DNA from 3 places in the Flavobacterium sp. 9 genome. Region 1 is predicted to be linked to each of the others. Evidence: riboswitches for the same ligand, from Rfam matches in the RefSeq annotation. Region 1 holds a riboswitch; each other region holds the start of a gene.
The links. A riboswitch is a leader RNA that binds a small molecule or an ion and turns the genes downstream of it on or off. The one in region 1 is predicted to bind cobalamin.

Region 1 (8,197 bases):
TTCAACTATAAAACAACTTGGAGCATACGGAAATATTGCAACCGCTTATCCGGATTACGAAATGCAGGAAAGTTTATTCGAAATAAAAATAACGCCTGCGAATATTGGCGATACAAAAGATCTCATTACAAAAACAACTGTTACTTTATCTCTCTGATTATGCAAAACTTCTTTTCATTGCTTAAACGGGAATTCCGATTATTTTGGAGTAATAAAGTTCTTCGATTGCTTTTTATTGGAGCGCCAATTCTTTATGGCGTTTTGTTGGGTTATGTTTACGGAAAAGGCAAAGTTACTGATCTTCCAATTATTGTTGTTGATCAGGACAGATCTGAGTTAAGCTCAAAAGCAATTCAAATGTTTCAGGATAATGAGGTTTTGTCTATTGCTTCGATTTTGTACGATCAAAATAATCTTTCGCAGATTGCCATTCAAAAAGAAGCAACTTGTGTGGTTATTATTCCAAAGGATTTTGAGAAAATGACACTCACAAAAAAATATCCCGAAATTACAACGATCGTAAATACCTCTAATGTTCTAACGGCTAATTATGCGTCAACAGCGATACAAGTTTGCCTTGGAACATTAAAAGCAGGCGTTCAAATTGAAACATTAAGAAAGCAAGGCGTTCCGGAAAATTTACTTGCTTCACAATATGAACCTTTCAAAACTACTTTTATAAAAAAATACAACCGAAGTACCAATTATATGTATTTTTTATGGCCGGGAGTTCTTGCGACAGTTCTTCAACAAGTTTTACTTTTAGGATTAGCACTTTCTTTTGCTTCTGAATTTGAAAACGGAACTTTTAAAGATTTGGTCAAAAAATGCCCTTCGGTTTTAAAACTTTTAGCGGTAAAAATCATTCCTTATATGATTATGAGTTTCGGAATTTGGCTTATCTATTGGCTTTTTACTTTATGGTTTAGATTGCCTTTTTACGAAAATTTGCTTCCGCTAACTTTTATAGCAGGGATATTTGTACTCTCGGTTTCTTTCATAGGTATTCTGGTTAGTATTTTGGTTCCAAGTCAATTAAAAGCGACAGAAATTTTAATGGTTATCGCAACTCCCAGTTTTATCCTGAGCGGTTTTACCTGGCCATTAAGTCAAATGCCACAAGGAGTTCAGTTGATTTCAAATGTGATTCCGCTAACACATTTTTTGAAAGCTTTTAGAATATTAATTATCGAAAACGGAACTTTTTCGCAAACAACAAAACCTATTTGGAACATGATAATTATAGGTTTGGTTTGTTTTATTTTGGCTTTTATTGCCTTATACTTTAAAAAGAAAAGTGTTCTTAAAGAAGCGTAATTCCATAAAATAGGTTGATTTTATGCCAACTTATTTCAGGACGAGATATAAAAAAAGGCTTTCAGAAATGAAAGCCCTTTTTTGGTAAAATCCAAAAACTAATTCTAAAAAATATTAATCGTTAAAGTAAAAACCGTTACTTCCTATACCGGTAGTTACTTCTTTTTGTAATGCACCGGTTAAATTATAAATGTAAGCTGTACCATCTGTCTTAAAGTTTCCTTGCGCAACATAAATACGATTGTTTTTAACTGCAAATCCATATATATTAGTTGCTGCAGAAGTTAAAAGTGGTGTTGTAGATGGAGCCGTAGCATTAGTGTTTATTACATAAACAGCACTTCCTACTGTATAGTAAATTTTACTGTCATTAACATCCATAAATCCTGCTTCTTTTAAGTTGTCAGGAAAAGCAAATTCAGTAAATGTTTTGTCTGTTATTTTTACTTTTACAAGTCCGCTGATATTTTCATAACCACCTTTTAAGATGTAAAGAATTCCGTTTTCTTCTTCAATACAATCACCGGTTTTACCAATTTGTACAGGAGCATCCAGTTTTTTTGTCGCAATATCAACAATCGATAATTTATCACTGTAAGAATCTGTGATATATAATTTTCCATCTTTCAAAACCACTCTGTTAGCGGTTGTGTTCAAGTCGATTTTTGACTCATAAGTATTAGTTGTAAGATTAATTATGGCAACATAATCATCTGTATCTCCTGTTGCAGCATTTTCGTATGAATACGTATTTGCATTCGTAACATACGCTTTACCATCTTTTACAACTCCGTATCTTGGGTTTTTTAAACCAGTTTCGATCTTAGTAATTAATTTAAAAGTGTAACGGTTAACTACTGTAATATTGTTGGCTCCACCGGAAATAATATAAGCGTTGTCGCCACTAAAAAATATATTTTGAACATATTTCCCAAGTACATCAGTTCCATTTGCAGCAGCGTAAACATCTTTGGTAGAAGAAGTCAAATCATCAGTCGAAAATGAAACAGTACCTTTTGTAGTTCCTTCATTTAAGATAAAAAAACCATTGTCATAAACTCCTTTTGGAGTATCATTATCATTATTGTTATCATCGTTTGAACACGAAACAAATAGCGAAACACTAAGTGCTACTAAAAATAATTTGCTAAACTTCATTATATTAAAATTTTAGGGTTAAATACATATTAAAATTGCGACCTGGCTGAGGTCTGTATTCCAAACTTTCATATTCTTTATTGAAAAGATTTAATACTTGAAAACCAAGTTTGAAAGTGTCGAGAAATTTAAAATCATAGTCAATTCCGATATTCGAAACATTATAATCATTTATTATATCCTTCGGGTCATTATTTTCGGTTGTATAAACAAAACCATTAAACATAAATTGATAATAAGCTGAAATTCTATTTCTGGAATAAGAAACAGATCCAGTTACTTTATTTAACGGAACATAGAAAAGCTGCTTTTTGGTTTCATCATTTTTTGAAGCCGTATAAGCATAAGTGGCATTTGCGGCAAAGATGTTTTTACCAAACTGTTTTTTCCAGCTTAATAATGTTTCAGCACCATAACTATTTACTTTATCCGTATTTTGTGGAGACCAAATACCGTTGCTTCCCGGAATCCATTGCAATAAATCTTTTATTTTCATGTAATAAAAGGTTTGAGTCAATGATATATTTTTGAAAGTGAAAACATTACCAATTTCTGCCTGATAAGAACTTTCAGGTTTTAAATTTGGATTTCCGCCTTGTTCCCAGTACAAATCATTAAAAGTCGGGATTCTGAAATTTCGTGATAAATTCAATTTCAGATTATACAATTTGCTAAATTGATACGAAGATCCTAAAGAAAATAGGAGAGGAGATTGATAATTGTCTGTAAACTCTTTTCTAATTCCGAATTCATTTTTCCAATCTGTCGAAACATCTTGTTTAACCAATAAAGCAGCCGAACTAATTTCTCTAACGTGATCTCCAAAACCAGTTCCGTAACCTTTAGTTCTGTTGTAATCCAGAACTCCGTTTATTTGTGTTGATTTAGAAATTTTATATCCTAAATCTGCTTTTGTGATAAAGCTTTCTGTTTTTCCATAAGTGAAAAAATTAATCGCATTATCAGGATAATATTGATAGTTTTCGAATATATATGCTGCTTTCAGATTAGTGGTAAACTTTCCATAATCGCCGTCATATTCTAATAAGTTTCGGTTAAAACCATTTACATATCTGGTTTTAGTTTCCGTTTCAGATACTAAAGAAGTGTTTCTATCTGTATTAGAAGTTTGAGTGTATAATTTCAAACTATTTTTTGCGTCAAATTTGTAACCAACATTTGCGCTCATAGTTATTATATCATACTGACCGTTTTGATTCCAGCGTTGTTCGCCTTTCCAGTTGTATTTATGGATGTATTTGTAATCATTTGTCGAACTATTTTTTGAAAAGCCAATTTGCGCGCTCCATTTTTCATTCGAAATATTAGTTTTAAAATTGATTCCAATAGTATTGAAACTTCCGTAATCAAGTTTTAAATTAGTCTCAAACCGACTATAAAATGCCAAATCGTTGTTTAAATGTACAGTTCCTCCAACGGCTCCGCTTCCATAAATAACACTTCCGCCACCAGCTTTTACACTTATCGAATTATAATCAGAGCCAGAAATAGTATTGAAATCAGTACTTCCGTTCATCTGAGAATTGATATTAATTCCGTTCCAGATTACTGCGGTTTGTGATGCAGTAGTTCCTCTAAAAGAGACTGTAGAAAGCATTCCACGGCCGTATTCTTTAAAATAAATAGTGGAATTAAAGTTTAAAAGATCCGTTAATAAAGCCTCATTTTTATTAATGACAGAATCATTAAGCTTTAAAACGGATTGTGAATTGGAGTATTTTTTAAGATTTGCGTCAGAAACTACGACTTCTTTCAATTTGGTAATAGAGTCGTTCTGCGCCGAAATAATTTGGCACAACAGCAATAAACAAAAAGCAAACCGTTTTTTTAAAGTCATAATTTCTAAACTCTTTTTCCCGAGAGCTCGATATTCGTTACAAAGGCAGGTCTCCTGGCTTGCGTCTTGTTGTTTACCTTCCCATTCGCCGGGGCGAGCAGTGGTTTTGTAGTTACAACAAGCATTCTTTTCAGAACAAAGCTTACAGTTGCGGGTACAGCTCAAGAATTATTACTTGATTCCCTTTTAATGTGTTAAAAATGAACACAACCTTAATTTCGTGCAAAGATAAAGTTAAAATTATCGAATTTTCAAATTTGTTTCACTTTTTAAAACAAATTCTAAACAAAATGGTGTTTAAAGTACTATTTTTATTACTTGACCAAAGTCTACCTTGTTGTTGAAAGCATCTTTTAGAGGCAATGAAGTTTGATGACATAAAATACTTCGTATAACGCCGGCATGCACTACAAGAATAATAGGATTTGTTATTTTTTTTGAAATTAAATCAGATAAGAAATCTCCAACTCTTTGATGTAATTCAACAAAAGATTCTCCATTCGAAACCTTAATATTGACAAAATCTTCCATCCAGGGATTAAGTTCTTCTTGTGGAATATTATCCCAGTTTTTCAATTCCCAATCGCCAAAATTCATTTCCATTAAACGCTCTTCTTTTTCAAAAGAAATAGTTTTGATATTCTTCTCGATATATTCAGCCAGAATAACACAACGTTTTAAAGGACTTGAGAAAATAATAGCTTCTGAAGGTAATTGCGAAAGAATGTTTTCAAAAACTAAATCAAAAGGTTCTGCCAGATCTACATCAGATTGTCCGTAACAAATGCCTTTTTCACAAACAGTTTCAGTGTGACGAACTAGATAAATTTCCATACCAATAGAATACTTAAATAATAAACAACCTCACAAACCTGCTGCGTTGCGCCAAGGCAATCTCCTGTGTAGCCATCAATCCAATTCTGGAAATATCGGGCTAAAAAATAACGCATTATAAAAACCGGAATTAAAGCCAAGAGAAATTTATATTGAAAATAAGAGAAAACCAACAACGGAAGTAATCCGAAGAAAAATGATCCTGAAATTTCTTTCCAAGTATGTTTTTTAGCAATTGGTTTGCTTTTACTCGAAGCATCATCACGAGAATATTCATGCGTGAAAATAATTGAAATTGCAGCCAAACGACTCAAAGCGTGAGCAGAAACAAATAAAAGGAGAATAAGAAGATAAGAGTTTTTACCATCGAATAGCAAAATAGATTCTGAAAGCAATTTGAACTTCAATAAAAAGAGCAAAACTAAACCAATTGCTCCATAAGCACCAATGGCGCTGTCTTTCATAATCATTAGAATTTTTTCTTTGGTCCAGCCTCCGCCAAAACCATCACAAACATCAGCAAATCCATCTTCATGAAAAGCTCCGGTTGTCAATATCGAAGCAATAATAGCTAAGATTACAGCTGTTTCGGTAGATAAAAAAAGTGAAAAAAGATAGAATGCTAAAAAAGAAATACCTCCAACAATCCAACCAATGAAAGGGAAATATCGGGTTGCTTTATTCAAATAATCAGGATTGTGATCAATGTTTTTTGGACATGGAATTCTGGTGTAAAACATTAAACAGGTAAAGAAGATATGTAGTTCTTTTTTCATTTAAGAAATTGATTTTTTATTTTTTTAATTGATATTGAAATTTGCCATTGATATTGGATTTTTCTATTTCCTGCTAACTCCAGCGCTTTCAAAACTTGCCATTTCATTCAAAAAAGCTTCAGCCGATTTTAAAATTGGGAAAGCAACAGCACAACCCGTTCCTTCGCCAAGACGCAAATCGAGGTTTAAAATAGGTTTTGCATTTAAATAATTTAATAGTTTTTGATGCGCTTTTTCAGCAGAACAATGACAGAAAACAGCATTTTTATGAATATCAGGATTTATTTTTGAAGCGATTAAAAAAGCAACACTACAAATAAAACCGTCTACCAAAATAAGCATTTTGTTTTCAAAAGCCGTTAACATTCCGCTTGCCATTTGAATAATTTCAAAACCACCAAAATAAGCCAATTGCTGTTTTAATTCGGCTTGACCGGAATAATTTTCAATTGCTTTTTTTAGTAAATCTTGTTTCTGAAGTAATTTCTTATCTTCAACACCAGTTCCTTTTCCGACGCATTCTTCGATAGAAAAACCAGTTAACAGGCTCATTAAAACAGACGCTGTAGAAGTATTTCCAATTCCCATTTCGCCAAAACCAATGCAGTTCGAACCTGTTTTTGCAATATTCGTAACGATTGATTTCCCTTTTTCGAAACACAATTGCAATTCAGTTTCGCTCATTGCCGGAATATGCAAAAAGGATTGAGTTCCTTTTGCAATTTTAGCGTGAATAAGATTAGCATTTGTAGGGAAATCATAATTAACGCCAGCGTCTACAATTGATAATTGAATATTATTTTGATTACAAAACACATTTATTGCAGCGCCACCTTCCAGAAAATTACCAACCATTTGTCGCGTCACATCTTGCGGATATGCACTGACGCCATGATTTGCAATACCGTGATCAGCAGCAAAAACGACAATATTTGGGTTTGTTATTTTTGGAATTAAAGTTTCAAAAACTGTTGCCATCTGAAAAGCTAATGTTTCCAGAGTTCCCAAAGCACCAATAGGTTTCGTTTTAGAATCTATTTTGTCTTGTAAAAGAGTGCTGAAATTACTTTTGTTTTCAACTTGAATTTGAGTTTTTGATTCAAAATCTAAAACAGGATTCTGAATTATTTGTTTAATTTCTTTACAATCCGGAGTTTCAGATTTTTGTTTCCAATGCAATTGTTGCAACATCGGTTGATTATCGTAATTCGTTGCAGGTTTTCCGATACAGAAATAACCCAAAGGCTCAATATTATCAGGTAAATCCAGAATCTTCTTAAACTGATAATAATTCAAAATCGAAACCCAACCCATTCCGTAACCTTGTTCTGTAAGCGAAAGCCAAATATTTTGTGCTGCACAAACAGAGCTAAATTTCACCGCTTCGTTACTTCCAACGGTTCCAATTGTAAACTGATTTAAAACAGATCGATCATAAGCAATGATTAGTCCAATTGGAGCTTCTTCGATTGCCTCAAGTTTCAACGATTTATAATGTTCTTTTTGTTCCGGATTATCGGTAAGTTCTTCTGCTTTTTTATTGTAGTCTAAAAATAGATTTTTTACAGCATTTTTGACTTCGGCAGATTTTATAATATAATATCTTGTAGCATCCGTTAATCCAACCGAAGGCGCCCAATGTCCAGCCTGTAAAGCCTTTTCGATTACCTCGTCAGGAACTTCATCCGTCGTAAAATGTCGGGTATCGCGTCGGGATTTTAAGATATCATCTAAATAACTCATAATTTTCAATTTCAAAAATCAATTTCAATCTCAATTTTTCATTATGTGTAAAGATACTTCACGATGTTGGAATTTGAAATTTAAAAGATTGTATTTTTTTAATTGACATTGATTTTTGAAATTGCAATTGATATTGATTTTTGCAATTGTTAACCTTTAATTTTTACCGGAATTCCAGAAACCATCAACACAACTTCATTCGCATTTGACGCAAGAAACTGATTCATCCAGCCTTGCAATTCTGTAAATTTTCTGCCAATATGAGTTTCGGCATGAACACCCATTCCAATTTCGTTTGTCACAATAATCAAGGTTGCATTTTCCTGAGCAGCAATTGATAGAAACTCTTTTTTTGCTTCTTCCAAACTTAAAGGAACATCATTTTTATGATCGATAAAAAAGTTCGTCAACCAAAGTGTTACACAATCAATCAGGGCAACTTTTCCGCTAAAATCAATTTCGCTTAAATGTTTTTCCTTCTCAATATTCGTCCAGCGTTCATCGCGTTCTT
Region 2 (8,197 bases), 3.5 Mb from region 1:
CTGTTCAAATACGCTTTATCGTTTACTGTAACAGTAAATGATTTCGAGCTTTCGCCTGCTCCATTTTTAGCTTTAAATTCAATATTATAAGTTCCTGCTGTTGCAAATACATAAGATAAATCAGCGGTTGTTGACACTTCCTTGCCATTCACGATCCATTTATAGGTATTCTCTATCTCACTTCCCACTTGAGGTTTAACACTGAACCATTGCATTTTATCTGTAACAAAACCATTTGCAGGAATCGTAATTTCAATTTTCGGAGGACTCTGTACAGCATCATCATCTTTAGAACATCCCGCCAAGAACAGGACAATTGACAAGGTAAATAAAATCTTCTTCATTCTTTTTTTTAAATTTTAAAGGTTATTTATTGTTTTTGATTGTTTTCTTTAGTTTAAAGGCAAAATGAGCCGGTATATCTCCTGTAATTACAGTAAACTTGGTTTCTCCGTTTTTATCGATGCAATACAGTTTTCCTGGCGAAACATAATCACCGGCATCTGTTACGTAAACATTTAGCGAAAAAGGATCAACCGCAAGTCCGTAAGGCGTTTTAATTTGATCACTAACTGCTTTTGGTAAAAAACTTCCTTCAAGTAAAGTCTCATTTTTTACGTCGATCATAGAATAATTTATTTTCCATTTGAAAGTGACATAACTAAATTCTGATCCAATTATGTAACCTTTATCGCCAACGATAGAAAGATTAGCACAAGCAATATCAAAGGTTTTCTTTACTTTATCTGTTTTTGTATCGATTACAAAAAGTTTTGAAGGAATATTGTAATAATCACCACGAGAACTTACATAAATATCTCCGTCAGCATCTGCTTCCAGTCTGTGAAGGTTAATTGCAACATCAATATCTTTGATTTTTGTAAAGGTTTTTAAGTCAATTACAGAAACTGTTCTTTCATAATTTGGCGGACTATATCCGCCGGAATTTGCGATGTATAATTTGTCACCAACAATCGCCATTTCCTCAGGCTGACGTCCTACTTTTACCGTTCTTGTAATCTTAAGTGATGTCGTATCGATTTCGGCAACAAAACCATTTGGCGAATTTTCTCCCAATTGTACTTCGCCATCGTAAGCACTTGCGTAGGCTTTTCCGTTTGCAAAAGTTACATAACGGCAGTTTTTTACATCAATAACTTTAATACGTTTAGTTGTTGCAGCATCCATAACTTCGATCTTATTTGAGTTATTGATCACAGCATAAACTTTTGATCCGTAAATACCAATATCATTTCCCACATCTCCCAAGCCTAAAGTCGCTTCCGGATTTGCCTGACCATAAACATTTCGTCTGTAAGTCCCGGACTGATAGTCATAATAGTCTAATGACGATTTGTTCATATTCATATTTCCTTCGTTAAGGAGATAAAATCCGTCGACGCTTGTAACCGTTTCCGGAGGCAAAACAACTACCTCTTCTGGGATAATAGGATCATCTTGCTGACACGCTTGAAAACTCATCGCTATTAAAACCAATAGAATCAAAAACTTGAAGTTTGTTTTCATAATAGAAAATTTAATTATTAGTATCTTTTACATTAAAAATTTACTGACATACTCAGGCGATAATTTCTCCCTGGCATCGGAAAATTTAAAACCACATCATAATATTGATTGAATATATTGTTGACCTCCGCTCCTACTTTTGTTGGAAGTTTCAGGAATTTTCCATCCCAAATCAAAGCCATATCGCTGGTATACCAAGGTTTTACATAATTTACAGGAATATTGGCTTTCTGACTGTATCGTTCTCCGGTATAAATAAAGCTGTAGTTCAACTGCCAGTTTTTCCAGCTTATAGACGAAGTTGCTGTTCCGCTGTTCATTGGCGTGTACGGAATCTGATCTCCGTAAGTTGTGCCTTTTGGCGTAACATCAATTGCTTTTTGATACGTATAACTCAAGCCCAAATCCAGAAATATTTCTTCCGGAAAACGGAATACAAAATTGGTATTCAATTCAAAACCTGTGATATCAACTTCCCCAAGATTCATCATCGTCCATCGAAATAAATTGGCAGATGGCATCGCAACAATTTTGTCTTTTACGTGATTATAATATACATCTGCCTGAAAGGAAGCCGATTGCAGAAACTTTTTCGGCTCAATAATATAAGTGGAACCAAAATCATATTGCGTAGTAAATTCAGGTTTTAAAGAGCTGTTTCCGATAAAAGTATAATACAAATCATTGAAAGTTGGCATTCTGAAAGATTCTTTATAAAATGCTCTAACCCTGAATTTTTTAGTATCAAAAGGTTGATAAGAAGCGGATACAACCGGACAAAAAACGTGCTGACTATCTCCTTGCTGATAATATTTAACCTGTTCGTCGACATATGCGCCTAACAAATTTGCCTGAATATCAAGTCTTGACCAATGCATTTCTGTAGATAATGCGCCCAAATAAGAATATCTGGTTGGATATGGAAATCGGTATAAATTAGCAGTAAGTGTATTGATCGAAAAATCTGTTGCCAAAGAAACTTTCCACCATTCCTTGATCGTATATTGATTTACAACAGAAGCATAAAATTCATTTTGATAATATTTATTATCCAGCGCGCCTTGCAATGTTTTATAATCAGGATCAATGTACCGATTATAATCTCTGCTGAATTTTATATTGGCAAGCAGTTCGTAATTCTTCGAAAATGAATTTTGAAAAGAACCATGAACAAAGAAATTTCTGTCCCATTGCCGCTGTACATATTCATATTTATTGGCTAAAATCGCTCCCGGAAGTCCACGTTCAGAATCATAATAATAAGCTTTTAATGTAGCCTGACCCGTAGTTCCAACTTTTGCCTGTAATGCCAATTCACTTCTTAAAGCCGTGATATCGCCATTTTGCCTGACAGCCGTTGTATCATAACCATTCGTCTTTTGGTATCTGTACTTATATTTTCCATCGGCTTTAAGCCATTCTGTACTTGCTGTAAGAGAGAAATTAGACGATAATTTTTGTTGATATAGAAAAGAAGGATTAAAAAGTCCAAACGAACCCGTTTTTACGCCAACTCTTATTTTTGTGGTTTTTCCAGAAGAGAAATCAGGAATTTTTGTTTTTAAGAAAAGCGTATTCGAAGAGAAAAAACCTCGTGCAGGCTGAAAAATAGTAGATTTTTGTCCATTATACAATTCAATGGCTTCGATATTATCCAGTGAATATTTTCCGAGATCTACTTGTCCGTTTTGCGCATTTCCAACACTCATTCCGTCATAAAAAACTGCTGTATGAGCACTTCCTAAACTTCTGACATTTATAGTTTTTAAACCGCCAATTCCGCCATAATCTTTTAGTTGCACACCCGAAAAATAACGCACAGCATCTGCAACAGAAAGACTATTTAGTTTTTCAAGCTGTTTTCCTGACAATATTTGGACAGGCATAGGAGATTCTACCTTAAATTCACGCTTGCTTGTGGTTACAATAACCTCATTCAATTGATGTTTCTTTAAAGAATCTGACTCCTTATTATTTTTCAGAGGATTATCTTGTCCATACATCGGATTCAAAAATAAAATCCATGCAAATACAAACAATCCACTATGTATTAGACGCAAACGCCTATGTTCACATAAGTGCATAAAAAATACTCTATTTAACTAAATAGTTGTTAACGGTAAAATCGAAATCAAATGTTAGTTTGATATTTGTGTTTGTCTCAAAACTCTGGTCCACGAGAGTTTGAAATTATAAGCATTGGCAGGTCTCCTGACTTATTCCCATTTTGATCAGCCTTCCCACATTTAGAAAAAATGCAGTGGCAAAAGATTCGATTTCAAAGGCTTAAAAAGCGATTGAATCAGTCAAAATGTTGCATGGAATTTACAGTAACGGGCTTGTTCAGGATTTGCACCTGATTCCCTCTTCGTCAGCTAAACTCGAAAAGAATAGCTAAACCATTGCGAGCGCAAAGATACATAAACACATCAGTTAATATCTAATTTCTTAAAAAAAACAGAAAATAGAAGTCTATACATCTAAAAGTTAATGCTTTAAAAATAAAACTAGATTATTAGAAGTAATTAATTAAACACATATTATAGTGACCAAATTTCTTGTAAAGACATAAAATCGCAAAGATTTTGTCATTTCGAGGAACGAGAAATCTCCACAAGTAACTCCGTAATCAAAGTCACCAATCTTTGTCGAGCTACTTGTGGAGATTTCTCGTTCCTCGAAATGACAAACTAGACGAGAATACTATTATGAAAATGATTGTCCTAGCCCCGATAGAAGTGAAAATCCTTTTGTGGCGGTCCCGAGGCTTCGGGAGCCACAAAAGATTGAAACGGATAGCGGGATTAGCTCCTAAAAAATAATTTTATCATAGAAATCAAAATGACCAAAACTTTGCGTCTTTGCGAGATTAATCTTCGAATCAAATTTAATTCATTTATAGTGATCCAAATAAAGAATAAATACTTAATTTTAAATCAACTAACCAAATAAAAATCAATATTTTATCAAACTGACTTACTTTATTTTAAGATGTTTTTCGGTAATTAAGAATTGCAGCCAAATTCAATACAATTGCAAAACCTATTATAATCAGAATATGTTTTGAAATATCCCTAAAACCGCTTCCTTTGATGATTACCATTCGCATAACATCAATAAAATAACTTATGGGATTAAATTTCGAAACCGTTTTTGCCCAATCCGGCATGCTATCAATTGGCGTAAATAAACCGCCCATTAAAACAAATATCATGACAAAGAAAAACATAATAAGCATCGCTTGTTGCTGCGTTTCGCAAATGGTTGAAATCAGTAAACCAAAACCCAAAATCGCCAATAAATAAACGCATACAAAAGCGTATAAAACCAATAGATTTCCTAACGGAATTATTCCATAAAACAGCCATCCAACCAATAATCCTAAGGTAAATACAACATTGCCCAGAATCCAAAACGGAATCAGTTTTCCTAATATAAAGTGATATTTTTTGACGGGCGAAACATTGATTTGTTCGATTGTTCCGGCTTCTTTTTCTTTTACAATATTTAATGCCGACAAAAATCCTCCAACAAGCGTTACCAAAATCGCCAATATTCCCGGAACCATATACAATCTGTAATTCAAATGCGGATTGTACCAATTTGACGACGCAATTTCTATTTGAGGAATTGGATTAAAACTTCCTTTTGGGTTATTTTTTAGGCTTAGATTACTATTATAATCTCTTATAATGTCGGCAATATATCCCGCGCCTAATCCCGCTTTTGTTCCGTTTATGGCATTTACGCCAATAAAAAGCTGTTGATGATTTTCGCGTATCAAATCTTGTTCAAATCCATGTGGAATTTCCAGAATTAAATCGGCGCGATCTTCTTCGACCTGAGTAAAAGCTTGTTTATAAGAATCGTTGTAACTGCGAAGTTTAAAATATCCTGACGCAACAACTTTATTGGTCAAATCTCTCGAATAATCAGATCGATCATTGTCTACAACTGCCAGATTGATGTTTTTGATTTCATAATTCGCAGCAAGCGGTAAAATAATAAGCTGCATAACCGGCATTACCATTATAACGGCCAATATTGCGCGATTACGAAATATTTGTTTAAATTCTTTGACAAGCAAAAATTTTATAATTCTCATTACAAACGTATTTTAAAGCTTTTAAGGCTAATTATCAATAAGAAAACCGTGATTCCAAATAGAATCAGCGTCTCTTTCCATACAAATGAAAACCCTAATCCTTTGATTATAATACCTTTTACGATAATATAATACCATTTTGAAGGCACTATATTGGAAAACCATTGCAAAGGGACTGGCATATTTTCTATTGGAAACATAAATCCGCTGAAAAGCAACGTTGGTAAAAGCATTCCTAGTAACGAAATCAACATTGCGGTTTGCTGTGAATCTGTTTTCACCGAAATAAATATTCCAAGCGTTAAACAAGTGATAATAAACAAAGTACTTTCGGCAAAAAGCAAGAAAATATTCCCCGCAATAGGAAGATCGAGTACAAAAACACTCAATAATAAAATAGAAATCACATTTATCATTGAAAGCAAAAGATACGGAACTGCTTTTGAGAGTATTACCATAAGAGGTTTAAAGGGCGAAACCAAAAGAATTTCCATCGTTCCTGTTTCTTTTTCTTTCACGATCGAAATTGCCGTCATCATCACGCAAACAAGCATCAAAACCAAAGCCATAACACCGGGAACAAAATTTGGAGCGCCTTTTAACTGCGGATTATACAACATTTTTACTTCGGGCTTGATTTGATAAGGAACCGGCACATTCTCGTTCATTTGTGCCTGATAATCGCTTATTATCGATGATACATAATTGGTTAATGTTGTCGCATTATTTGGATCTGAAGCATCTGCAATAACCTGAATCTGGGCTTTATTCTGATGTAATAATTGATTGTTGAATCCTTCCGGAAATATAATGGCCATTTTGATTTCTCCGGTTCTAAAAGCAGCTTCAAGTTCTTTGCTTCCAGCAAGACTTTTGGTGATTTCAAAATAACGACTTGCTTCTATTTTAGTTATGATTTCCTGCGAAGCCATATCTTTAGCATAATCTACCACAACAATTTGCGAATTTTTCACTTCGTTTGTCAATGCAAAACCAAAAATCAGGATTTGCACTATTGGCATCCCAAAAAGAATGAATAATGTTTTTTTGTCGCGCAGTACGTGCAAAAACTCTTTCCTTACAAATGTCAAAAACTGTTTCATATTCTTAGTTATTCACGTCTAATTATTCTCCTCGTTTTGCTTCTCTCGCAAGATGATAAAACACCTCATCCATTGTTGCAACATTAAACTGCTTTTTTAAATTCGTTGGCGTATCAAGCGCTTCTACTCTGCCATCAACCATTATCGAAACTCTGTTGCAATATTCGGCTTCGTCCATATAATGCGTTGTCACAAAAATGGTAATTCCGTTTCCAGAGGCTTCATATATTAAATCCCAAAACTGTCTGCGCGTTACGGGATCAACTCCTCCGGTTGGTTCATCCAGAAATACAATTTCGGGTTTATGAATAATCGCCGTCGAAAATGCCAGTTTCTGTTTCCATCCCAACGGAAGCGATCCAACTCGTATATTCGCCTGATCTTCCATCCCTAATTGTTTCAAAAGTGAAGCACTATTCTCTTTAATAGCTTTATCAGAAAGACCATAAATTCCAGCAAAAAATGTAATGTTTTCCTGCACCGTCAAATCATCATACAAAGAGAATTTCTGACTCATATAACCAATGCTTTTCTTTATTTTCTCGGTTTCTTTATAAACATTAAATCCCGCAATTGTAGCTTCTCCAGATGTCGGAATTGATAATCCGCATAACATTCGCATTGCAGTAGTTTTTCCCGCGCCATTTGCACCCAGAAAACCAAAAATTTCTCCTTTTTGCACGTCAAATGTGATGGAATCTACAGCTGTAAAATCTCCAAATCGTTTGGTTAATGCGTTGCATGAAATTACTTTTTCATTCATAATTACTTTGGTTTTAAAACTGTCTTCGCATTTTTAAGATATAGTAACCTCAATTATTGTCATTTCGACAGAGGAGAAATCTTCGCAAGAAACTCCGTAAAGTAAGTTTCCAATCTTTGTCGAGCTACTTGCGGAGATCCCTCGTTCCTCGGGATGACAAAAATGCGCTTACTAACTTTTGGCTTTAGCTCAAAAGCTTAATAAAACTATCTTCAATTGTTACTTCTGCGTCTTTTATATCGATGTTTTTAATTCCTTTACTTTCAAGAAATTTTACTAAATCTTCTTTATCAGGATTTCCTTTGAAAGAAAAATGAGCAAATTCTCCAAATGCATAACTCGCAAGTCGGTTTGGGTAAATTGCTAAAGCTTTCAAAAGCGGATACATTTCGGCAGCTTTTACCGCAAAAAGTGCGTCCGGATAATTGCTAATTATGTTTTTGGGCGTATCGATCGAAAGTATTTTTCCGTCTTGAATCAAGGCAATTCTATCGCAAAGATTGGCTTCATCCATATATGGCGTTGATACAATAATGGTGATTTCCTGTTCTTTTAATTTTTTGAGCATTTCCCAAAATTCCTTTCTCGAAACAGGATCAACGCCTGTTGTAGGTTCATCCAGAAACAACACATTTGGTTTATGGATTAATGCACAGCACAAAGCCAGTTTTTGTTTCATTCCGCCTGATAATTTTCCTG
Region 3 (8,197 bases), 1.6 Mb from region 1:
ACCTTACATCCCCAATTCCGTAGAAAGAATAAGGAGAAGCAGTTCCTTGTTGAGCGAATGAAACGAACGAGATAAGCAAACAAGCGCTTACTATAATTTTTTTAATCATTGTCGATTTTATATTGAAATGTTTGGTTCAAACTCTCCAGTAAGAAATTTGAATTGGCAAATATGGTATTTTTTAATCGTTTAGCCAAAAATTCTGCATCACCTCCCGTTAAAATTATTATAAAATTTGAAAAGTTTGCTCGATATTCATCGATAAAACCATCAATCTCATAGACGAAGCCATTGACAACTCCCGAATGAATGGCTTGTGCAGTCGTGTCTCCTATATAGGATTCAGGTGCCTCTAAAGTCAGTAACGGCAATCTGGCTGTGAAATTGTGGAGTGCTTCATACCTTAAACGTAGGCCCGGAGAAATTGCTCCGCCCAAATAATTGTCATTTTCGTCGATGAAATCATAGGTAATACAAGTTCCTGCATCAATTACTAATCTATTTTGTTCCGGAAACTGTAAAGTTGCTCCGGAAGCTAAAATCATTCTGTCAATTCCTAAAGTTTTTGGAGTAGCGTACTTATTTGTGAAAGGAAAAAGATCTTCGTGTGTAAAAAAATGAATATTTAGTGTTTTTTCGAAAGCTAAAAAAGATTGTTTTTCGATATTTCCAACCGAAGCGACGATCAAATCAGAGCAATTTGGAAATTTTTTTAAAATTTTTTCAATATTTTTTTCGAGCTCATTTTTATCAAAAACAAAACTTTCCAAAACATTATTATCCTCAAAGACAGAAGCTTTAATTCTTGTATTACCTACATCGATTGCTAAAACCATATTTATTTTTTTACCTCTGCGAAGATACGAATTGATTTTTTTAAAAAAATGTTTTGGATAAACGGAAAATGATTCTATCTTTGCACCCGCAATAAGCACACAAAGGTACCTTAGCTCAGATGGTAGAGCAATGGACTGAAAATCCATGTGTCCCTGGTTCGATCCCTGGAGGTACCACAAAACCCGAATAGAAATATTCGGGTTTTTTGTTTTTAAATATTTTCATGAAAAGCTTAATTGCATCGGATTTAACCGCAAAGTTCACTAAGATTTTTTGTCTTGGATTGTGGTTAACAAACACAAAGTTCGCAAAGCTAGATCAACACAACGCTTTGCGAACTTTGTGTTTTTATAAAACCTCTACCTTAAAAAATCTTTGTGTTCTTTGTGGTTATATATTTCTCCACAATATTTCCTCTTGATCTATTTAACCGCAAAGATTCGCTAAGTTTTAATCCCTAAAATGATAACCGTATTTAAAACATAGCCCAAGGTTTCAACCTTGGGACGCAGTATATGATCGCATATATTTTGTATCCCAAGGTTGAAACCTCGGGCTATGTTACAATATTATATGCAAAAAGGTTCGCAAAGTCATAAATTAAACTTTGCGAACCTTTGCGTAAATCTTAGCGCGCTTTGCGGTTAAGAAATAAAAAAATTATTGTTGAAATACAGAAACTGCAGGGAAATAATATCCTGAGAAACTTACCGTTTCTGTTTTAACACCAGAATCAGCATTGAATAAGTAAAGATTATTTATTGCGAAATTTGCTCCAAATCCTTCATTTACTGTATTTACAACCAAAGTATTTTTCAGACGATCGTAACCAATTCCTGAACCATATAATATATTAGATTGTGTCAAAGTAATAAAAGGTGTTGCCAAAGATGCAGCCGTACCAGTATATTTATAAACTTGTTTACCACCACTCCAACTTCCGTTTTTAGCAATAAAAACATTGTTTTTGGCTGCTGTAATAGATCCCGGATGCCATGCTCCCCAGCTTCCATAAGCTTGAAAACCTAACGGAATTTCTGTTACTGCAAGCGTACTTGAATCTATACTTATAAGGTTTGTGCCTCCCGCTGCCCAAACTTTTTTATCATCGGTAACGGCAAATCCTAGAACCATAGCCGGAATCGTTTTTACAACTGCAAATGTTGAAGCATTAAGAACAATAACTCCTTGTGAAGCAGATAATGCAAAAACATAATTACCCACTTTAACAATATCTCCAACCTGACCTGTAACACCAGCAACTTGTCCGTTTAATGCCATTGTATTTAGATTAAGCTTATAGATACCATTCCCAGAAGTCAATAATGCTTGATTTTGATCAATACCAACTAACGCACGCCAGTCGTTTCCGCCTTGAGCCGGAATTCTTTTTTCTTCTTTAAGTGTATAAGCATCTGTAACAACAACAGGTCCGCCAACTTTAGAAACTAAGTATAGTTTTTTATTAAAGATCGTTCCGAATTCTAATGTAGACGATTCCGGTTTTAAATCTTTACCTGGATTTGCTTTTACAAAAACACTGTCTTCGATTTTTTTTGTATCATATCTATAAAACCCAACTGTTCCTGTTCCGTGTCCATACCAACCTTCGTTGATCATGAAAAAACCGTTTTCATAAGCTCCTAATGCAAGAAGATTATAGGTTAGAGACGTTTTTCCTCCATCATTTTTTGCCGTCATTGTAACTTTAAAATCACCTCTTGTTTCTGGTTTGAAAACATAAGTAGAATCAGATCCTACAACTTTTCCGTCTACGGCCCATTCGAAAGAAACATTGTTTCTATCTGTTAATTTTGAACTTAATTTTAGTACTTTTCCTATAGTTAAAGTGTCTTTTAATTGTTGCTGACCTTTTATTGCTGGAGGAGCTGTAAAATTGTCATCATTATTACACGAAACTGTTAGGATCATTAAAGAAGCAATTGCAATTAACTGCTTGGAAAAAAATTGGTTTTTCATCATTAAATATTTAAAATTATATTACTTAAATCTTTAAATCGATGTACAATTTATCTTCAGCAAAAGCTTTATAAAATAAGCTTCTGTCTGCCTTTATTTAAAAAGCAAAACATCTTGTACAACGATACGTTTTAATGATTTTTTTAATGAAGAAAAAGTATGTATCGAAAAGAAAAACACCCAACAGGAAATTGTTTTTACGATATCATATTTGCAGAAAAAAAATCTCATAAACTCTTTTTATGGCTTACGAGAATAGAATAACCAAACAATACCATTATCACATAGAGTGAAAAAGTATTGGTTTTAATTCAAGCTTCAATCCCCGAAAGCTATTTATTACTATAAAAATGGCAGGTCTTCTGACTTGCTCCCTACACCCAGCCTTCCCTTTCAAAAAATGAAAAGTGACGTATTAAAGGGTTTCAGTTAATGAGCTTACAGCTGCGGGACAGTTTTGGAGTTACACCAAATTCCCTTTTAATGTCAATATTTATTCAATATGACAACCATTTTCTGTTTTAAAATTGTTCTGCAAAACTAGTGTTTTCTTTCTTAAGAAAACAACACTTCTTTATATTTAGAAGCCCTCACTATAATCTTCAATCTATAATTTATTTCGAATTATTAGGCATTTACTGATAGAAGAAAAACAAAGTCAATAAGTGAACTAATTTTGTTAAAAAAGTATTGAACAAATAAAAAAATATCTCATATATTCGTAAAATGTTACTTAATTATTCAATTAATTATCAAAAACACAAAATATTTTATGAGTAAAAATTCTACAAAAGGCATTTGGAAAGTAATTTCAGCCTCGTCAATGGGAACGATGATTGAATGGTACGATTTCTATATTTTTGGAAGTTTAGCTGTTGTAATTTCCACTAAATTCTTTCCAAGCGACAATCCAACTGCGGCTTTTTTATCTACGTTAGCCACTTTTGCTGCAGGATTTGTAGTCCGTCCTTTTGGAGCATTATTTTTTGGAAGACTTGGTGATATTATTGGTCGGAAATATACTTTTATGGCAACTTTATTATTAATGGGAGGCTCTACATTTTTAATTGGTTGTATTCCCAGTTATGAAACTATTGGTTTTCTTGCACCTTTACTCGTTTTAATTCTACGTTTATTACAAGGACTTGCTCTTGGTGGCGAATATGGCGGCGCAGCTACTTATGTTGCAGAACATGCTCCGGTTGGACAAAAAGGATATTGGACTTCCTGGATTCAAACCACCGCTACAGTTGGTCTTTTTATTTCATTAATGGTTATTCTCGCTACTAAAAATATTCTTTCTGCCGAAGCTTTTGATTCCTGGGGATGGCGTGTTCCGTTTTGGGTTTCTATTGCAATGGTTGGTGTCTCGTATTTGATTCGGAAAAACATGGATGAATCTCCTGTCTTCGCCAAAGCAAAAAAAGAAGGAAAAACGAGCACAAATCCGCTAAAAGAAAGTTTTGGAAATCGATACAATCTTAAATTTGTATTACTCGCGTTGTTTGGCGCTACAATGGGACAAGGCGTTGTTTGGTACACAGGACAATTTTATGCTATGAGTTTCATGAAAACTGTAATGAATATAGATTCGTCTCAAGTTGATGGATTATTGGGAATTGCACTTTTAATTGGAACGCCGTTTTTTATAGTTTTTGGATGGCTGAGCGACAAAGTAGGACGCAAATATATTATGATGGGCGGAATGTTGCTTGCCATTTTCTTTTACAGACCTATCTATAAAATGATGTACAATACAACTGATGTCAGTTACAAAACTGAAATCATAGAAAAAACAAAGCAAACGACAGAAATCACAAAAAGCAACGATTCGATTGTCACTATTAAAAAAGAATTTACAGACGGAACATCCTTAATCGAAAAAAGATCGTATGTAGTAAATAAAAAAGAAGCTCAGGTTAGCACGTCAATAAATATTAATTCAAATGATGAATGGACTTTGATTTTACTGGTTTTTATTCAGGTGCTTTTTGTTACGATGGTTTACGGACCAATTGCTGCTTTTTTGGTAGAAATGTTCCCGGCAAAAATCAGATATACATCAATGTCATTGCCTTATCACGTTGGAAACGGAATTTTTGGAGGTTTACTTCCTGCGATTTCAACCTATTTTGTAACACATGCAAAAGACGCCGGAAAACCAGAATTTTATCTCGAAGGACTTTGGTATCCAATCATTATAGCTTCTGTTTGCTTTGTAATTGGAATGATTTATATCGATAATAAAAATAAAACGAATCACCTTTAATACTATATACAATATGAATACGATTAAGCAAATTTTAGGTGTTTTATGGATACTCCTCGCAATTGCCGCGACTTACTTTTGCATTTTTGAATTTGGGTTACCAAAATTACTCTCAGACAAACAAGATGACCTGGTATTTGGCATCATTATTCTTTTTATTCTTACTCCGTTAATTGTTTTAGGATTAGGAACTTTTGGCTATTTTGCTGTAATTGGCGAGTACAATCACAAAAAGAAATAAGTTAAAATACACTTTAACTCAAAAGGGTTGTCTGTTTCCAGACAACCCTTTTTAATTACTAAACAAAACCAAACATTAGACTTTTCAGACTATACAGATTATACTCTAAAAGTTATTTTTTAATAAACTTTGCTACTCGAACATTATCGTTCTCGTCAAAAGCTTTTACAATATATATTCCTGTTTTCAAATCGCTTACTCCAAACTGAAAATCTAAATTTCCATGTGTTGCAAAGCTTTTTACCAATTGACCTGAAATTGCATAAACCTGAACTTTGGTTGTTGCAATATCTAAAGTAAAGTAGTTCGCAACCGGATTTGGATACAGACTAACTAAATTTCCTTTTTCGAAATCTTCAATTGCTAAATTCGCTTGTTTGTTACCGTAAATTCTATATTCTCCAGCTGGAATACTTATAGTTGCATTTACATCCGTAACGACAATAGTTGTGTTATCCATTAAGTTAACCCAAGTTCCTGCATATGGAAAACCTGTCGCAATATTTTTTGCCGTAAGATCAAAATTAGCCAAGATCACAACGTCTTTTAATTGTGCCGAAGTCAGATTATCATTCTTGATTTTGATATTGATACTTAATGAATTTGGACTTGAAATAGTTGGAGTTCCTAAAAATACAGGTTCTGTAGTTTTAAGATTAATCATTTTTGCCCAATCATTATAAATCTTGCTTCTATTCGTGTTTCCTAACCAATTATTAACCCATTGAGGTTGTGGTTTTGTATCTAATTTACAATCTCCGGCAGCAGCATCATTATCTGTATTTACGGTGTTATTATTACAAGTAAAAATAGAACTGTCCCAACCTAGTTCTCCAAAATGCCAAATCATTTTTGGACCAGGAACTAATAACGAAACGGCACCAATTGCAGACATTCTTGATAAAGCTGTATTTAATGTTTTCACGTTATAAGATCCGCTTGTAGCTCCGTATTGAACATTTTTATACATCAAACGCTCTTCGTCATGACTTTCTGCATATCCCATTAATCTGTTTGCAGTAAAACCACGACTAGCACTTGCCATTCTGGAAATATCGCTATCAGTTGCGTATCCCATTGACAATTGATTGTATTGATTTGTCATTTTTCCCCACATCATAACTCCCTTACTAGGCGTTTCTGTAACTCTGTAATTTGCCCATTCTTTCTCTTCGGCATCAGTTCCTAAATGTTCAAAAATGGTATAATGTGTAGGATCAAGACTCCAGGAATAATCAGCATATTTCTTTAAGATATCTACTCTGTCTTGCTGATATCTGTTCGTACAAGCTTCGTCTGATGCTGTACAAGCTTGTGTAAATCCTTTGGTTAAATCCCAACGGAAACCATCAATTTTGTATTCTTCAATCCATTGTTTGATTACACGATCTACATAATTTTGTGTTTTTAGTGATTGGTGATTAAAATCTTCTCCAACACTATAAGTATGTTTTGCAACGGTATTAAAATAAGGATTCTCAGCTGTTGGCGAACCAAAACCGTCTCCATCAGGATCATTCATCCACATTCTAACCATAGGATTACGACCAAAAGCGTGATTTAAAGCAACGTCAAGAATCACCGCAATTCCATTTTCATGACATAAATCAATAAACTCTTTTAGCTTATCTGAAGTTCCGTAAAATTTATCCAAAGCCATATGAAATGAAGTATTATAACCCCAGCTTTCATTGCCTTCAAACTCCATAACCGGCATTAATTCGATTGCATTTATTTTAAGATTTTTAAAATAATCGATTCTGTCAATCAGACTTTGATAATTTTTATTGGCATCAAAATCACGAACCAAAACTTCATAAACTACTAATTTTTCTTTTGCAGGTTTTGTGAAATTTGTCACTTTCCAATTGTATGGAGTTTGTCCTGTTTTCAAAACCGTAACTTCAAAATTTTGTCCTGCCGGATAAGTCGGTATATTTGGATATGAAGCTGCAGGAATCCCAGAATCATCAAAAGGAGATAAAACTAAAGTTGAATATGGATCTGCTGTTTTTACCAATGAAGGTGAATTTGCAATTGGAGTAGATTCAACTACCCAATATTGATACGTATTATTTACGCCGGAAACTAAACCCGTTAATTCTAACCAGAATTTCCCCGAAGTTGGATCTTTTTTCATGGCATACGCCGATGAAGGCTGCCAATTGTTAAAACTTCCTGCAACGTAAACAAAGTCTTTTAATGGTGCATCAAGAACCAAAGTTGCTTTTGTAGCATCAGAAGCATTATAGTTAATTCCGTCAACTAAACCCGCAGGCATGTTTTCTAAAACTGTATTTGGATTTACAACAACCGAAAACTTTTTTGAGATTGTCGTTGTTCCCTGAGTTGCAATTAACTCATAACTTTGATTGGCTGTAATATTAGTTGCTGAATAAGAATAACTTGCTGTACTCGCATTTGTATTGATAACAGTTCCGTTAGCTTTCAAGGAATAACTTGCAACTCCGTTTGTATTTGTTGCAGCAATATTAAAACTTGCTCCCGAAGCTACAATTGTAGTACTATTTTCTGCCGGAGATGTTAATGTTACTTGAAAAGATCCTACTTCAACCAGAATATCTTGTGACTTTTTATCGCCGGTTCCATTTTTTGCTTTAACCAAAAATCCAATTTTACCAATTCCTGTTATATTATAATAGGTTGTTGGCGTAATTGTTTTTGTATAAGTATCGGAAGCTGAGTTGTATGTAAATTTACTCGCATCGCTGGATGCATCCCAACCACCATTATTTGGAGTACCTTTTTGAGTGGTATCATTGGTATCAAAAGCCCATGCCCACAAATAAAGTGAGTTATCTGTAACTCCCCAAGCACTTTCATTGACACTGTTTCCATTAATTGTAATG

Region 2: linked by a shared signal. The riboswitch ahead of CLU81_RS23220 (TonB-dependent siderophore receptor) and the one ahead of CLU81_RS07780 (TonB-dependent siderophore receptor) in region 1 are both predicted to bind cobalamin.
Region 3: linked by a shared signal. The riboswitch ahead of CLU81_RS14820 (DUF5074 domain-containing protein) and the one ahead of CLU81_RS07780 (TonB-dependent siderophore receptor) in region 1 are both predicted to bind cobalamin.

The regions. Positions count from the first base shown of each region.
Region 1 covers NZ_PEEU01000001.1:1,996,708-2,004,904, reverse strand. Annotated here, with positions in the region: gene CLU81_RS07795 (HlyD family secretion protein) at 1-157, shown strand, start outside; gene CLU81_RS07790 (ABC transporter permease) at 160-1,317, shown strand; gene CLU81_RS07785 (YncE family protein) at 1,432-2,475, opposite strand; gene CLU81_RS07780 (TonB-dependent siderophore receptor) at 2,480-4,333, opposite strand; cobalamin riboswitch at 4,360-4,563, opposite strand; gene cobC (alpha-ribazole phosphatase) at 4,631-5,167, opposite strand; gene CLU81_RS07770 (adenosylcobinamide-GDP ribazoletransferase) at 5,152-5,943, opposite strand; gene cobT (nicotinate-nucleotide--dimethylbenzimidazole phosphoribosyltransferase) at 6,007-7,686, opposite strand; gene cobU (bifunctional adenosylcobinamide kinase/adenosylcobinamide-phosphate guanylyltransferase) at 7,836-8,197, opposite strand, start outside.
Region 2 covers NZ_PEEU01000001.1:5,545,931-5,554,127, reverse strand. Annotated here, with positions in the region: gene CLU81_RS23230 (PKD-like domain-containing protein) at 1-344, opposite strand, end outside; gene CLU81_RS23225 (YncE family protein) at 367-1,527, opposite strand; gene CLU81_RS23220 (TonB-dependent siderophore receptor) at 1,560-3,566, opposite strand; cobalamin riboswitch at 3,711-3,946, opposite strand; gene CLU81_RS23215 (ABC transporter permease) at 4,514-5,632, opposite strand; gene CLU81_RS23210 (ABC transporter permease) at 5,632-6,735, opposite strand; gene CLU81_RS23205 (ABC transporter ATP-binding protein) at 6,758-7,498, opposite strand; gene CLU81_RS23200 (ABC transporter ATP-binding protein) at 7,683-8,197, opposite strand, start outside.
Region 3 covers NZ_PEEU01000001.1:3,583,358-3,591,554, reverse strand. Annotated here, with positions in the region: gene CLU81_RS14835 (hypothetical protein) at 1-109, opposite strand, end outside; gene CLU81_RS14830 (type III pantothenate kinase) at 102-836, opposite strand; tRNA gene CLU81_RS14825 (tRNA-Phe) at 941-1,013, shown strand; gene CLU81_RS14820 (DUF5074 domain-containing protein) at 1,498-2,817, opposite strand; cobalamin riboswitch at 3,152-3,346, opposite strand; gene CLU81_RS14815 (MFS transporter) at 3,590-5,086, shown strand; gene CLU81_RS14810 (DUF6814 family protein) at 5,100-5,327, shown strand; gene CLU81_RS14805 (alpha-amylase family glycosyl hydrolase) at 5,440-8,197, opposite strand, start outside.